Amycolatopsis sp. NBC_01488: one gene and its partner. The protein of the gene in region 2 interacts with the protein of the main gene of each other region in a pairwise test. Links are inferred from orthologs where the notes say so. Each region holds a gene or a part of one and is shown on either strand. Other genes may lie near its edges.

Evidence for each region.
Region 1: the proteins of OG738_RS44430 (region 2) and OG738_RS27095 interact in binary tests that used the Escherichia coli proteins (3 or more experiments, as listed by UniProt). The link is inferred for Amycolatopsis sp. NBC_01488 from one-to-one orthologs.

What each region holds. Positions count from the first base shown.
Region 1 is NZ_CP109434.1:5,682,386-5,689,045, forward strand. What follows is about bases 2,435-5,431. They hold OG738_RS27095 (2Fe-2S iron-sulfur cluster-binding protein), read right to left. Parts: upstream 4,094-5,431; coding sequence 3,776-4,093; downstream 2,435-3,775. Other genes in these bases: OG738_RS27085 (aldehyde dehydrogenase), read right to left, coding at 2,435-2,627; OG738_RS27090 (NAD(P)-dependent alcohol dehydrogenase), read right to left, coding at 2,624-3,745; OG738_RS27100 (NAD(P)/FAD-dependent oxidoreductase), read right to left, coding at 4,110-5,303; OG738_RS27105 (cytochrome P450), read right to left, coding at 5,300-5,431. Outside these bases: OG738_RS27075 (acyl-CoA dehydrogenase family protein), read right to left, coding at 1-215; OG738_RS27080 (enoyl-CoA hydratase-related protein), read right to left, coding at 231-1,025; more of OG738_RS27085, read right to left, coding at 1,158-2,434; more of OG738_RS27105, read right to left, coding at 5,432-6,625. UniProt on the Escherichia coli protein: Ferredoxin are iron-sulfur proteins that transfer electrons in a wide variety of metabolic reactions. Although the function of this ferredoxin is unknown it is probable that it has a role as a cellular electron transfer protein.
Region 2 is NZ_CP109434.1:9,470,949-9,477,505, forward strand. Bases 71-2,964 are described here. They hold OG738_RS44430 (HesB/IscA family protein), read right to left. Parts: upstream 1,760-2,964; coding sequence 1,382-1,759; downstream 71-1,381. Other genes in these bases: OG738_RS44420 (carbohydrate kinase family protein), read right to left, coding at 71-999; OG738_RS44425 (hypothetical protein), read left to right, coding at 1,148-1,318; OG738_RS44435 (DUF3043 domain-containing protein), read left to right, coding at 1,905-2,552; OG738_RS44440 (hypothetical protein), read left to right, coding at 2,940-2,964. Also shown: more of OG738_RS44420, read right to left, coding at 10-70; more of OG738_RS44440, read left to right, coding at 2,965-3,149; OG738_RS44445 (aldo/keto reductase family protein), read left to right, coding at 3,208-4,197; OG738_RS44450 (hypothetical protein), read right to left, coding at 4,194-4,406; OG738_RS44455 (phosphoribosylaminoimidazolesuccinocarboxamide synthase), read right to left, coding at 4,399-5,241; OG738_RS44460 (GntR family transcriptional regulator), read right to left, coding at 5,238-5,987; OG738_RS44465 (hypothetical protein), read left to right, coding at 6,126-6,557. UniProt on the Escherichia coli protein: Is able to transfer iron-sulfur clusters to apo-ferredoxin. Multiple cycles of [2Fe2S] cluster formation and transfer are observed, suggesting that IscA acts catalytically.

The DNA of each region.
Region 1 (6,660 bases), 3.8 Mb from region 2 along the record:
CATTCTTCGACCATCCCGGCGCCCGCCCCGCCGTACTCCTCCGGCACGGAGACGCCGAGCCAGCCGTGTCCGGCGAGCTTCTCCAGCAACGCCCGGCTGGTGTCGAGCGCGCCGCCGTCGGTGAGCGCGTCGCGCTGCGCGGAAGTGCCGCACTCGCGGGCGCAGAACTCACGCACCGCGGTGGCGAAGGTCCGTTGTTCGTCGGTGAACCGCATCGTGAACGACCGTTATCAGTTGCCGCGGTAAGCGGCGAAGTCGGGCTGGCGCTTCTCGTTGAAGGCGGTGATGCCCTCCTGCGCCTCGGCCGATTCGCCGAACAGCTTCAGGTGCGAGTACGCCAGCTGCCCGACGCTGGCGAACTGCTCGGTGTCGGTGTTGAACGACTGCTTGAGCACCTTGAGCGCGGTGGGGGAGAGGGCCAGGATCTCGTCGGCCCACTTGCGCACCTCGTCGTGCAGCTCCGCGGCGGGGACGACCTGGTTGACCAGGCCCCAGTTCTCCATCTGGGCGGCGGTGTAGCGGCGGCAGAGGAACCACACCTCGCGGGCGCGCTTCTCGCCGAGGATGCGGGCGAGGTAGCCGGTGCCGAAGCCGGCGTCGAAGGATCCGACGCGCGGGCCGTTCTGCCCGAACTTCGCCGTGTCGGCGGCGATGGTGAGGTCGCACAGCACGTGCAGCACGTGCCCGCCGCCGATGGCGAAGCCGTTCACCGCGGCGATGACCGGCTTGGGGACGTCCCGGATGACGTGGTGCAGCGCGTCGATCTCGAACAGCCCGGAGTCGGACGGGCCGTAGTCGCCGGTCTCGGCCCGCTGCTTCTGGTCGCCGCCGGTGCAGAACGCCTTGTCGCCCGCTCCGGTCAAGCAGATCACGCCGACCTCGGTGCTGTTCCAGGCCCTCTTGAACGCCTTGACGAGCTCGTCGACCGTCCGCGCCCGGAAGGAGTTGTACCGCTCGGGGCGATTGATCGTGATCCACGCCAGGCCGTTGTCGACCTTGTACGTCACGTCGGTGAACTCGTCCATCGGACGGTGGTCCTTTCGTCGTCGGAAGAACAGCGGGACGGCGGCACCCTCGCGACCGCCCGTGACCCCGAATCTAGGTCTGTGAACGATCGTTATCAAGGATGCCGCCGCCGGTGAGCAGGTATTTCTCCCTTAGGGGAGAGCCCGCCTACCCCTTTCCGGGTCGAGGTAGACGGTCTTGAAGACCTGGTAGGAGTGCAGGCCCTCCGGCCCGAGTTCGCGGCCGATCCCGCTGGACTTGATCCCGCCGAACGGCGCGGCCGGGTCGTTGACGTAGGCGTTGACGCCGATCGTGCCCGAAGCCACCCGCCGCGCCACGGCCTCACCGCGGTCCGCGTCGGTGGTCCAGACGGTGCCGCCCAGGCCGTACTCGGTCGCGTTGGCGATCGCGACGGCCTCGTCCTCCGACGAGTACGGGATGACCGACAGGACCGGCCCGAAGATCTCCTCCTGCGCGATGGTGTGCCCGTTGTCGACGTCGGCGAACACCGTCGGCTCGACGAACCAGCCCTGGTCCCGGTCCGCCGGCCGCCCACCGCCGGCGGTCAGCCGGCCGCCGTCACCCAGGCCCTTCGCGATGTAGGACTCGACGCGGTCCCGTTGCCTCGACGACACGAGCGGACCGAGCTGGGTGGTCTCGTCCAGGGGATCGCCGATGCGCAGTGACTTCGCCAGGTCGGTCACGGTGTCGACGATCTCGCCGTAGCGGGACCTCGGGGCGAGGACGCGGGTGCCGAGCCAGCAGATCTGGCCGTTGTTGAGCAGGGTCGCGGCGAAGAAGCTCTCGATGGTCGACGCCAGGTCGGCGTCGTCGAGGACGATCGCCGCCGACTTCCCGCCCAGCTCGAGGGTCACCGGCCGCAGCAGCCGCCCGCACGTCTCGGCGATCGTCCGGCCCGCCGTCGTCGACCCGGTGAACGACACCTTGTCGACGCCCGGGTGCGCCACGAGGTACGCGCCGAGTTCGCGGCCGCCGGGTACGACGCTGAGCACGCCTTCGGGCAGCCCGGCCGCCGCGGCGGCCTCGCACATCAGCAGCGCGTCGAGGACGGTTTCCGGGGCCGGCTTCAACACGACCGTGCAGCCCGCGGCCAGCGCCGGGGCCAGCTTGAGGAAGGTGATCGCCTGCGGCACGTTCCACGGCACGATCGCCCCGACGACGCCCACCGGTTCCCGGATCACCCGGGAGCTGCCGCCGAGCATCCCGGGCCGAGTTTCCTCCTGCGGAGTACCGGTGACCAGGCCGGTGAAGTAGCGCAGCAGCAGCGGTGGGAAGCCGCCTTCGAACTGCTGGGCCAGCCCGATCGGCATGCCGTTCTGCGCGCTGACCCGGCGTGCGGTCTCGCCGCCCCGCTGCTCGAGTGCGACGGCGAAGCGTTCGAGGACTTCGGCGCGCCGTGCCGGGTCCCAGCGCGGCCAGCCCGCCGGGTCGTCGAACGCGCGCCGGGCCGCGGCGACGGCGTCGTCGATGTCGGCCTCGGCGCCCTCCGGGACGCTGCCGAGGAGTTCCTCGGTGGCCGCCGCGTGCACGGGGATCCGCTCTCCGGTGGCCGGAGTGGCCCAGTGGCCGCCGACGTACAGCCGGTCGTAGTCGATCGTCATGACAGCTCCTGGGTTCCGTCGTGCACGAGCACGATCTTCACGGCGTCACCCCGGTGCTGGGCGGCCACGGCTTCGTTGATCCGCGAGAACGGCATGGTGGTGACGAGCTTGTCGAACGGGAACCGGCCGGTCCGGTGCAGTTCGAGCAGTTCCGGGATGAAGACGTCCGGATCGCTGTCGCCCTCGACGATCCCGATCACCCGGACGCCGAGGACCTGCGCCTGGATGAGGTTCAGCGCGAGCGCCGCCTCGGGATCGGCGGGCACGCCGATGATGCCGACGGTGGCCCGGTGCGCCAGCGCCTGCATCGCCTGCTGGAGCACGTCGGCGATGCCTGTGGTGTCGATCACGTAGTCGGCGCCGTCCGGCACGATCGCCCGCACCTGATCGGCGAGGGGTCCGGCGGCCGGGTCGAGTGCGTGTGTCGCGCCGAGTGCCAGCGCCAGGTCACGGCGTCCGGCGTGCGGCTCGACGACGATGATCTGCGCGAGCTCGCGTACCGCGCCGGCGAGCACGGCGGACAGGCCGACCGACCCGCCGCCCAGGACGAGCAGCGCCGAACCCGGTTGGCAGTCCATGGAGTTCAGGACCGCACCGGCGCCCGTCTGCACCCCGCAGCCCAGCGGGCCGAGCACCGCCAGGGGCGCGTCGCCGGGCACCTTGACGACGTTGCGTTCGTGGGCGATCGCGTGCGTGGCGAACGACGACTGCCCGAAGAACTCCGAGCCCAGCGGCTGCCCGTCGCGGTGCAGGGTGCTCCGGCCGTCCGGGCGTGCGCCGCCGAAGTTGTACGCCATGAACTCGTGGCAGTACGCGGGTTCGTCGCGCCGGCACTCGCGGCAGTCACCGCAGCTGTTGAAGCTCAGGACGACTTTGTCGCCGACGCCGACCTTCGTGACGGACTCGCCGACGGCGGTGACGATCCCGCTGCCTTCGTGCCCGAAGACGCCGGGCAGCGGGAACGGCAGGTGGCCGTCCTTGGCGGCGAGGTCGGTGTGGCAGAGCCCGACCCCGGCGATCTCGACGACGACCTCACCAGGGCCGGGATCGTCGAGCACGACGTGCTGCAGGGTGAACTCGCCACCCAGCTCGGTGGCCACGGCGGCCGTGATGTCCATGCGAACTCCTTTGTCGGGTGGGGAAGGGATTCAGCCGTTGGTGCCGGGCACGGTGACCCGGACGCCAGGGCAACCGTCGGTGAGGACGAGCTGGCACGACAGCCGCGAGTTCGGCTGCGCGCCTTCGGCGTATTCGAGCAGCTCGCGCTCCTCGTCGGTCGGTTCGTCGAAAGTGGACTGTCCTTCTTCGACGAACACGTGGCAGGTGGCGCACGAGCAGCTGCCGCCGCACTCGGCGACGATGCCGGGCAGGTTGTTGCGGACCGAGCCGTCCATCACCGTCTGTCCACAGGGGACGTCGACGTCGTGGCGGCTGCCGTCGGGGAGTTCGTAGGTGACGGTGGGCACGGTTTCCTCCGGATGATCAGGCGACGGCGTCGCGCAGCGGGGTCGAGGAGTCGGCCAGCCGGGCCGGGTCGAGCCGCGCGCCGGACGCGAGGAACTTCTTGCCCGCCATGAACTCGGCGGGGCTGTTGGCCGACTCGACGGCGGTCAGCGCGCCGCCGTCGAGGTGGAACAGGGCGAACCGGCCGGTCGCGGGGTCGCCGCGGAGGACGGTGCTCGGCTCGGCCGGGACGAGCCCGGCGATCTTGAGCTTGAGGTCGAATTGGTCGGACCAGAACCACGGAACCTCGGGTGGAACCGGAGCGCGGCCGGTGATGGTGGCGGCGGCCTGGCGGGCCTGTTCGGTGGCGCTGGGGATGCTTTCGAGCCGGACGAACCCGGGCCGGCGGGTGACGTCGCCGATCGCCAGCACGTGTGGATCGCTGGTCCGGGCGTGCCCGTCGACGACGACACCGTGGTCGCAGCGCAAGCCCGCGGCGGCGGCCAGTTCGTCCCGGGGTTCCGCGCCGACGCCGATGAGGACCGCCTCGCAGGGGATTTCCGTGCCGTCTTCGAGTACGACGGCGGTGACTCGGCCGTCGTGTCCGGCGATCCGGGCGAGCCGGGCTCCGGTGACGATCCGGCTGCCGCGGGCGCGGTGGTGGTCGGCGAGGATCTCCGAAAGCCGGGGACTGGCGACGCGGGCGAGTACGCGTTCTTCCCGTTCCAGCACGGTGACGTCGACGCCGTTCGCCCGCGCGACCGCGGCCACCTCGAGCCCGATGTAGCCGCCGCCGACGATCACCAGCGCCCGGCGCTCGTCGACGCACTTGCGCAGAATCCGCGCGTCGGCGAGGGTCCGCAGCGTCACGACTCCGGCCAGGTCCACGCCGGATAGCGCCAGCCGTCGCGGCGCGGCTCCGGTGGCCAGCACGAGGTGGTCGTAGTCGTAAGCGTCACCCGACGCCGTGCGCACCTCGCGCGAGGCCGTGTCCAGCTCGACGACGTGCTCGCCGAGCCGCAGCGTGATGTCCTGTTCCCGGTAGAACTCTGCCGGGCGCAGCCACTGCTCCAGCTCACCCACGGCGAACTTCTTCGACAGCGGCGGCCGGTGGTAGGGCAGGTCCACCTCGTCCCCGAACAGCTCGACCGGGCCCCGGTGGCCGGCCTGCCGCAGCAGGCCGGCCAGGGTGGCGCCGGCGTGCCCGGCGCCGATGATCAGGACCCGGCTCACTTCAGCTCCAGCCGCACGGGCAGCTTCCGCAGCCCGCCGACGAAGTTCGTCATCACCGCCTTGCGCTCGCCGGCCACCTCGACGCTCTTGATCAGCGGCAGGAGCTCTTCGAACATGATCCGCAGCTCGAGCTTGGCCAGGTGCTGGCCGATGCACATGTGCGGGCCGTAGCCGAAGGCGATGTGCCGGTTCGGCTTGCGGTCCACCCGGAACTCGTCGGGGGCGTCGAACACGTCGGCGTCGCGGTTGGCGGACTGGTACAGCAGCATGAACCGGTCGCCCTTGGCGATCTGCTGCCCGCGTAGCACGTAGTCCTGGGTCGCCTGCCGGGTGAACTGCTTGACCGGCGAGACCCAGCGCAGGCTTTCGTTGACCAGGTCCGGGATCAGCGCCGGGTTCGCCTGCACCTTGGCCAGCTGGCCGGGGAACTGCGCGAGCGCTTCGATCGCGCCGGACATCGTGCTGGACGTCGTGTCGTGGCCGGCCGTGGCGATCGCGATGAACCAGCCGTAGGCGAACGTCTTGCGGTAGTACTCGCCGTCGCTGTCTCGTGCCCCGGCGATGATCGTCGCCAGGTCGTCGCGCGGGTTCGCGCGGCGGTCTTCGACCAGCTCGTCGAAATAGGCGTAGAAGTCGTTGATCGCGGCGGACCACTGCTGCGCGGCGGCCTCCGGCGTGAGCGGCTCGACGTCCGCGCGCTGCGCGTCCGGGTCGGCGGTGCCGAAGAACTCTTGGGTCAGGGTCATCATGCGCGGCTCGTCCTCTTCCGGGACACCGAACAGGCTCATGATCACGTGCAGCGGGTAGTACAGCGCGAACTGCTGGACGAAGTCGATCTCGTTCGTGCCGCTGCGGAGGTGCTTCGCGATGGCCTCCTTGGCCAGCTTGCGGATCCGGTCCTCCCACTTCTTGAGGTTGGCCGGGCGGAACCAGTCGTTCGCGATGTCCTTGACCTGGGTGTGCTCGGGCGGGTCCAGGTAGGTCAGCGTCTCGAGGATGCGCAGGCTGCCGCCGGTGAGCTGCTTGGTGAACGCGTCACCGGCCTGGTTCTGCAGGATCGGGTTGTGCGAGCCGGGCTCGTCCCCGCCGCCGCTGGTGAACACGTGCGGCTGCCGCTCGATCTCCATGATGTCGGCGTGCTTGCTGACCAGCCAGACCCGGTCGTAACCCTCGACGTCGGCCTGGCCGAGCGGGCTGTTCTCCCGCAGCCACCGGTAGGCCTCGAACAGCGGGGCGTCGTAGCGGTGGCCTTCCGGCAGCACGACCTGCCGGGCGATCTCGTCCGGGATCGGGCGGGTGGTGACCTCGGGCGTGGTGGTCATCGGGTTTCCTCCGGGAGACGGGCGACGGTGCACGT
Region 2 (6,557 bases):
CCGCGCGTGTCAGGCGGGCAGGACCGCCGAGATGTCCTCCGCCGCGTCCGGGCCGAAGGCGTCGCCGATGCGGGCCAGCGCTTCCGTGCGGTCGAACGTCCACTCCTGGGTGCCCACCGTCTCCAGCACCAGGACCGCGATCAACGAGCCGAGCTGGGCGGCGCGCTCGACGTTCAAGCCGCCGTCCAGGCCCGCCAGGAAGCCCGCGCGGAAGCCGTCGCCGACGCCGGTCGGGTCGGCCTTGGCCCGCTCCGGGACCGCGCCGATCTGCAGGGCGACGAAATCCCTGCCGACGATCTCGACGCCCTTCTCGCCCAGCGTCGTGATCCGCAGGCCGACCTGGTCGAGCACGTCGGCCTCGGTCCAGCCGGTCTTCTGGAGCAGCAGCTCCCACTCGTAGTCGTTGCTGAACAGGTACTTCGCGCCGGCGACGAACGCGCGCGCCTGCTCGCCGGTCATCCGGGCCAGCTGCTGCGACGGGTCGACGGCGAACTCGTACCCGCGCTGGCGGCACTCCTCGGCGTGGCGGACCATGCCCTCCGGGTCGTCCGGGCTGATCAGCACCAGGCTGAGCGCGCCGGCGCGCTCGGCGACCGGCTGCAGCTCGATGTTGCGGGACTCGGCCATCGCGCCCGCGTAGAACGTCGCGATCTGGCAGAGGTCCTCGTCGGTCGTGCAGACGAACCGCGCGGTGTGCGCGACCTCCGACACGTGCACGCCGGACGTGTCGACGCCGTGCCGCTCCAGCCAGGACCGGTAGTCCGCGAAGTCGGCGCCCACCGCGCCGACGAGCACCGGCTGCACGCCGAGCACCCCGAGGCCGAAGGCGATGTTCGCGCCGATGCCGCCGCGCCGGACCACGAGGTCGTCGGCGAGGAAGCTCAGCGAAACCCGGTGCAGCTGCTCGGCGACCAGCTGCTCCGCGAACCTGCCCGGGAAATGCATGAGGTGGTCGGTCGCGATACTGCCGGACACCGCGATCCTGGCTTTGGCTGCCACCGGCTGCTCCTTTGTGGTCGACCTCACGGCAAAAGGCGCGAAGTTACCCCCGGGTCATGACCCGTCCGGGTAGTTCGCGCGTGCCCAGCCGACACTACCGGCTGGTACTCCTTCTCCAGTCGAACGCGGATCAATAGCGTTACGAATCGTGAACGCCGTCACCGAACCCGAGACCCTGTCCGAGCTGATCGCCGACTGCGCGCTCATCCCGGCGACGCTCCAGGCGGAGAACCTGCCGCTGCCCCGCTCCGCGGCCAAGCCGTGGCAGGTCGACGAGGCGTGCCACGCGCAGGTCGCGGAGCTCGACGCCTACGTGTAAGCCCGCAGAGGCGAAGAAGGCCCCGCTCTCCGAACACGGAGGCGGGGCCTTCTCACGGGTGGCTCAGTGGAACGAGTCGCCGCAGGCGCAGGAGCCGGTCGCGTTCGGGTTGTCGATCGTGAAGCCCTGCTTCTCGATCGTGTCCACGAAGTCGATGACGGCTTCCGACACGTACGGGGCGCTCATCCGGTCGACGGCGACCTTGAGGCCGTCGAAGTCGCGGAACAGGTCGCCGTCGAGCGTGCGCTCGTCGAAGAACAGCTGGTAGCGCAGGCCCGCGCAGCCACCGGGCTGGACGGCGATGCGCAGGTGCATGTCGTCGCGGCCCTCCTGCTCGAGCAGGGCCTTCGCCTTGGAAGCCGCGGCGTCGGTCAGCGTGACGCCGTGGGTCTCCTCGGCGGTCTCGGCCTGCGTCGCGCCGGCGTGCTCAGCGGTCGTCATGGCACTCCCTCTATGTTCGAACTCACTGCGGATACTCCTCGTGCTGACGTCTTCAACACCCGGAGCGGCCGATCTGTTCCCCACCATGGTCGCACATCGATCGACCTGGTGAACGGCGGCGTGACGCCTGCAATACCCTGGTGAGGTGAGGTTCCTGCGCCGAAGCACCACAGACACCGCCGCCGACGAGACGGAGACGGCGGAAGCCGTCGACGTCAGCGGCAAGTCGTTCACGCCCGGTAAGGGCAAGGCCACGCCGAAACGGCGTGACGCGGAGGCGAAGCGCCGCGGGCCGGTGGCGCCGCCGCCGACCACGATGCGCGAGGCGATGAAGCGCAACAAGGAACTGCGCAAGTCGAACCCCCAGACGAAGGAAGACCGCCGCGCGGCGGCGAAGGTCCGCCGCGACCGCATGATGGCGGGCGACGACAAGTACCTGCTCCCCCGCGACCGCGGGCCGGTGAAGGCGTACGTCCGCGACCTGGTCGACACGCGGCGCAACCTGCTGGGCCTGTTCATGCCGCTGGCGATCCTGGTGTTCCTGGCGCTGCTGGTGCCGCTGCCCCAGGTCCAGTCGTACATCACGCTGCTGTGCACCGCGATGCTGCTGGTGATGGCGATCGAGGGCTTCGTGAACGGGCGCAAGATCGCGAAGCTGGCGCGGGAGAGGTTCCCGAAGGAGGCGATCACCGGCCGGTCGATCGGCTGGTACGCGTTCGTCCGGGCGTCCCAGATCCGCCGGCTGCGGGTGCCGAAGCCGCGGCTGAAGCCCGGGGACCCGATCCCGAACTGAGCGGTTCTCGAGAAGCCGGGTGGAGCGAGCCTCCACCCGGCTTCTTTCGTGTCCGGGGAAGGCCTCCGGGGCGTATCCTTGGCGGGCGCAGAGTGGGACATTCCCCACGCGTTACCGCAGCTTCGGCGGACGGTAGCGCGCGGAGTGTGTCCCACTCTCCTCCCGGCGGCCTGCCCGGTCCTGCAGGTTTGGTGAACACGTGCCGCCCGGGCTCCGGGTGGGCACGAGGTGTTCCGCCTGACCTGGCGATAGGGGATACAGGTCATCCGGGGCCGGGACACCGGAGCACGACCGGCCGGCGCGAGCCTGCCACGGCACGACCCGTCGAAACCAACCCTGACCGGCTGGTGGGGACGCCCCGGGACTCATCGGCGGTGAGGGCTGCTCGTGTCGTTCGAAGTCGTCCTGTCCCGGGTCGCCGGCATGTCCGCGGCAAGCCTCTGGGCCATCGCCGCCATCCTCGTCATCGTCTTCCTCGGCGCCTGGCTGATCTACCGCCTCCACCTCGCGAAACGCCAGGACGGCGAGCGCTTCCGCCTCAAGCTGCCGTTCTTCGAGATCGAGACCGGCCCACCGGCCGAGAAGAAGGACGAGTGAAGCCGGAGTCACTCCATGGTCGTTAGCTAAGCAAACGATTACCGCCTAAGCTCGCACCATGGAGTTTCGTCGTCTCGGCCGCAGCGGCCTCAACGTCAGTGAGATCTCGTACGGGAACTGGCTCACCCACGGTTCCCAGGTCGAGGAGGACCAGGCGCACGCCTGCATCAAGGCCGCCCTCGACGCCGGCATCACCACCTTCGACACCGCCGACGTCTACGCCAACACCGCCGCCGAGTCCGTGCTCGGGCGCGGCCTCAAGGGGCAGCGGCGGGAAAGCCTGGAGATCTTCACCAAGGTCTTCTGGCCCACCGGGCCCAAGGGGCCCAACGACAAGGGCCTGTCCCGCAAGCACATCACGGAGTCCGCGAACGCGTCCCTGACCAGGCTCGGCACCGACTACCTCGACCTCTACCAGGCGCACCGGTTCGACCGGACCGTCCCGCTCGAAGAGACCATGCTCGCCTTCGCCGACCTCGTGCGGCAGGGCAAGGTGCTCTACGTCGGCGTCTCGGAGTGGACCGCCGAGCAGATCAGCCGCGGGGCCGCCCTCGCCCGCGAGCTCAAGATCCCCTTCGTCTCCAACCAGCCGCAGTACAACATGCTCTGGCGCGTCATCGAGGACCAGGTCATCCCCGCCTCCGAGCGCGAAGGCATGAGCCAGATCGTCTGGTCGCCGATCGCGCAGGGCGTCCTGACCGGCAAGTACAAGCCCGGCGCCGACTACCCCGCCGGCTCGCGGGCCACCGACGAGAAGGGCGGCGCGAACATGGTCGCCCGCTTCCTCGACGAGAACGTCCTCAAGCGCGTCGCCGAGCTGGAACCGCTCGCGAAGCAGGCCGACCTCTCCCTCGCGCAGCTGGCCGTCGCGTGGGTGCTGCAGAACCCGAACGTCGCTTCGGCGATCATCGGGGCCTCGCGGCCGGAGCAGGTGCACGAGAACGTCAAGGCCGCCGGCAAGAAGCTCGACGCCGACCTCCTCGAGGCCATCGACGACGTCCTCGGCGACGTCGTCGAGCGCGACGCCACCCTCACCAAGAGCCCCTAGTCCTGGTTGATCCGGCCCTGGAACGGCACCCCGACGTCGAACGCGTCCCCGGGGGCCATCCGGGGCTCCAGGCCGAACCCGCGCAGGAGGCGGCTGGCACCCGCCAGCCGGTCGCCTCCTCGCCCGGGCACCCGCGACGGCGTGAGGCCGTGCGAAACCAGCAGCGTCTCGACGTCGTCGATCAGCCGGTACGGGTCGTAGTCACCCACGAACCCAGGTCTTCCCCGTGATCCGCTCGTAGACCTCGGTGTAGCGCTGCCGCGTCTGTTCGACGATCTCCGCCGGGATCTCCGGCCCGGGGTAGGTCTTGTCCCACCCCGTGGTCAGGGACCAGTCGCGGACGAACTGCTTGTCGAACGCGTGCTGCGGGCGGCCCGGCTCCCACTCGTCGGCCGGCCAGAAGCGCGACGAGTCCGACGTCAGGACCTCGTCGCCGAGGGTCAGCGTGCCGTCGGCGTCGAAGCCGAACTCCAGCTTCGTGTCGGCGATGATGACGCCCTGTGCGGCAGCGTGTTCGGCGCCCTTCGCGTAGATCTCCAGCGTCAGCTCGCGAAGCCGCTTCGCGGTGTCCTCGCCGATCTCGTTCAGCACCTCGCCGAAGGTCATGAACTCGTCGTGCCCGGTGTCGGACTCCTTGGTCGTCGGCGTGAAGATCGGCTCCGGCAGCTTGTCGCCCTCGACCAGGCCGGGCGGCAGCGCGACGCCGGAGATCTTGCCGTCGCGCCGGTATTCCCGCAGGCCCAGACCGGCGAGGTAGCCGCGGGCGATGCACTCGACCTTGACCATCTTCAGCGGCTTGCAGCGCATCGCGCGCCCGGCGAACTCGGCCGGCACGTCCGTGGTGGACACGACGTGGTTCGGCACGATGTCGGCCATCCGGTCGAACCACCACGCGGACAGCTGGTTGAGCAGCGCGCCCTTGTCCGGGATCAGCGTCGGCAGCGCCACGTCGTAGACCGAGACCCGGTCGGACGCGACGAGCAGGATGTCCCCGCCGTCGAGCTCGTACAGGTCACGGACCTTGCCTTCGTGGATGTGCCTCATTCGCCGTCCTCAGTCGTGTACTCGTAGAAAACCCAGTGGTCGGGCAAGGCGGCGGATTCACCGTACTCGACGACCGTCCCGTCGGCCGCCAGGAAGGTGCTGCGGCCCAGCAGCACCGGCGACCCGGCGGGCAGCCCCAGCTCGGCCGCCTCCTCCTCGCCCGCGCGGCCCGCCGCGTGCCGTTCCTGCGTCGTCGCGATCTTCGTGCCGAGCCGCGCGGCCGCGTGGGCCGCCGTGCCCTCGACGATGCGCTCGGGCACCAGCAACGCCGGCGCCTTGGCCGACAGCGCGCCGTCGAACCACGACGTCGACGTCGACAGCGGCCGCGAGTCCGGGCCGTAGGTGGTACGCCGTCGCCGGATGGCCGGGGCGCCCTCGTCCAGGCCCAGCGCGGCAGCGGCGCGTTCGGACGCCTGCTCGAGGCCGGCCGAGCGGATCACCGCGTAGTGGCCAGGTGGGTAGATCCGGCCCGTGCGCGCCGAAGCGGCGGTGCGATCGCGGGCCGTGCGGTGCAGGCCGCCGCGGTCGACGACCGTGCCGACCCCGCGCACCGGGCGCACGAGCCCCTGCGAGCGGAGCGTGGCCAGGACCTTGGTGGCCGTCGCCATGGCGACGGCCCACGTACGCGCGATCTCGCGGGCGGACGGCACCGCGTCGCCCTCCTGCAGCCGGCCGGACAGGATGTCTTCCCGGATCCGGCCCGCGATCTGCAGGTAGGGCGGCTCAGGACGGTCGAGGGTGGGCAAGGCGGCTCCTCACAGGGACAACACGCACAAGTGTTCTAGCACGCCGGAGTGTCTCCCACAAAGCCCTGTTCAGAACCACCCAGGTGTACTAGTACACGTGCTGGACTGCGCTCTAGTACGCAAGTTACCCTCGAAAGTGTGTCCCCGCCCACAGCACACAGCGGCTCCAACGGCCCGGGCCTCGAGCAACTCCTCGAGGAGCTCCGGCGCCGCAAGTGGGTGCTGCACCTGTTCGGCGGCCGCGAGGCGCCGGAGATCTACGCCGCGGTACACACCTGGCCGACCTGCGCGGACGTCATCATCCTCCGGGACGAGCACCGCGCCAGCGCCTACCGGGTGCCGACGTTCCCGGGCACCGACGTGTTCAGCCCGCGGGTGGTCACCTGGCAGTACCACGCCACCCCGGTCTGGACGCTGCGGGCAGTGCTCACCCTGGCGGAGCCCGGCACCCCGGGCGCGCCGCTGCAGGCGCTGCGGCCACAGCCGGAGTGCCACATCCCGCCGGAGCTGCGCCAGGACATCACGATCCGGCCGACGAGCACGACGGAGGACGACGGTGGCGGCCCGCCC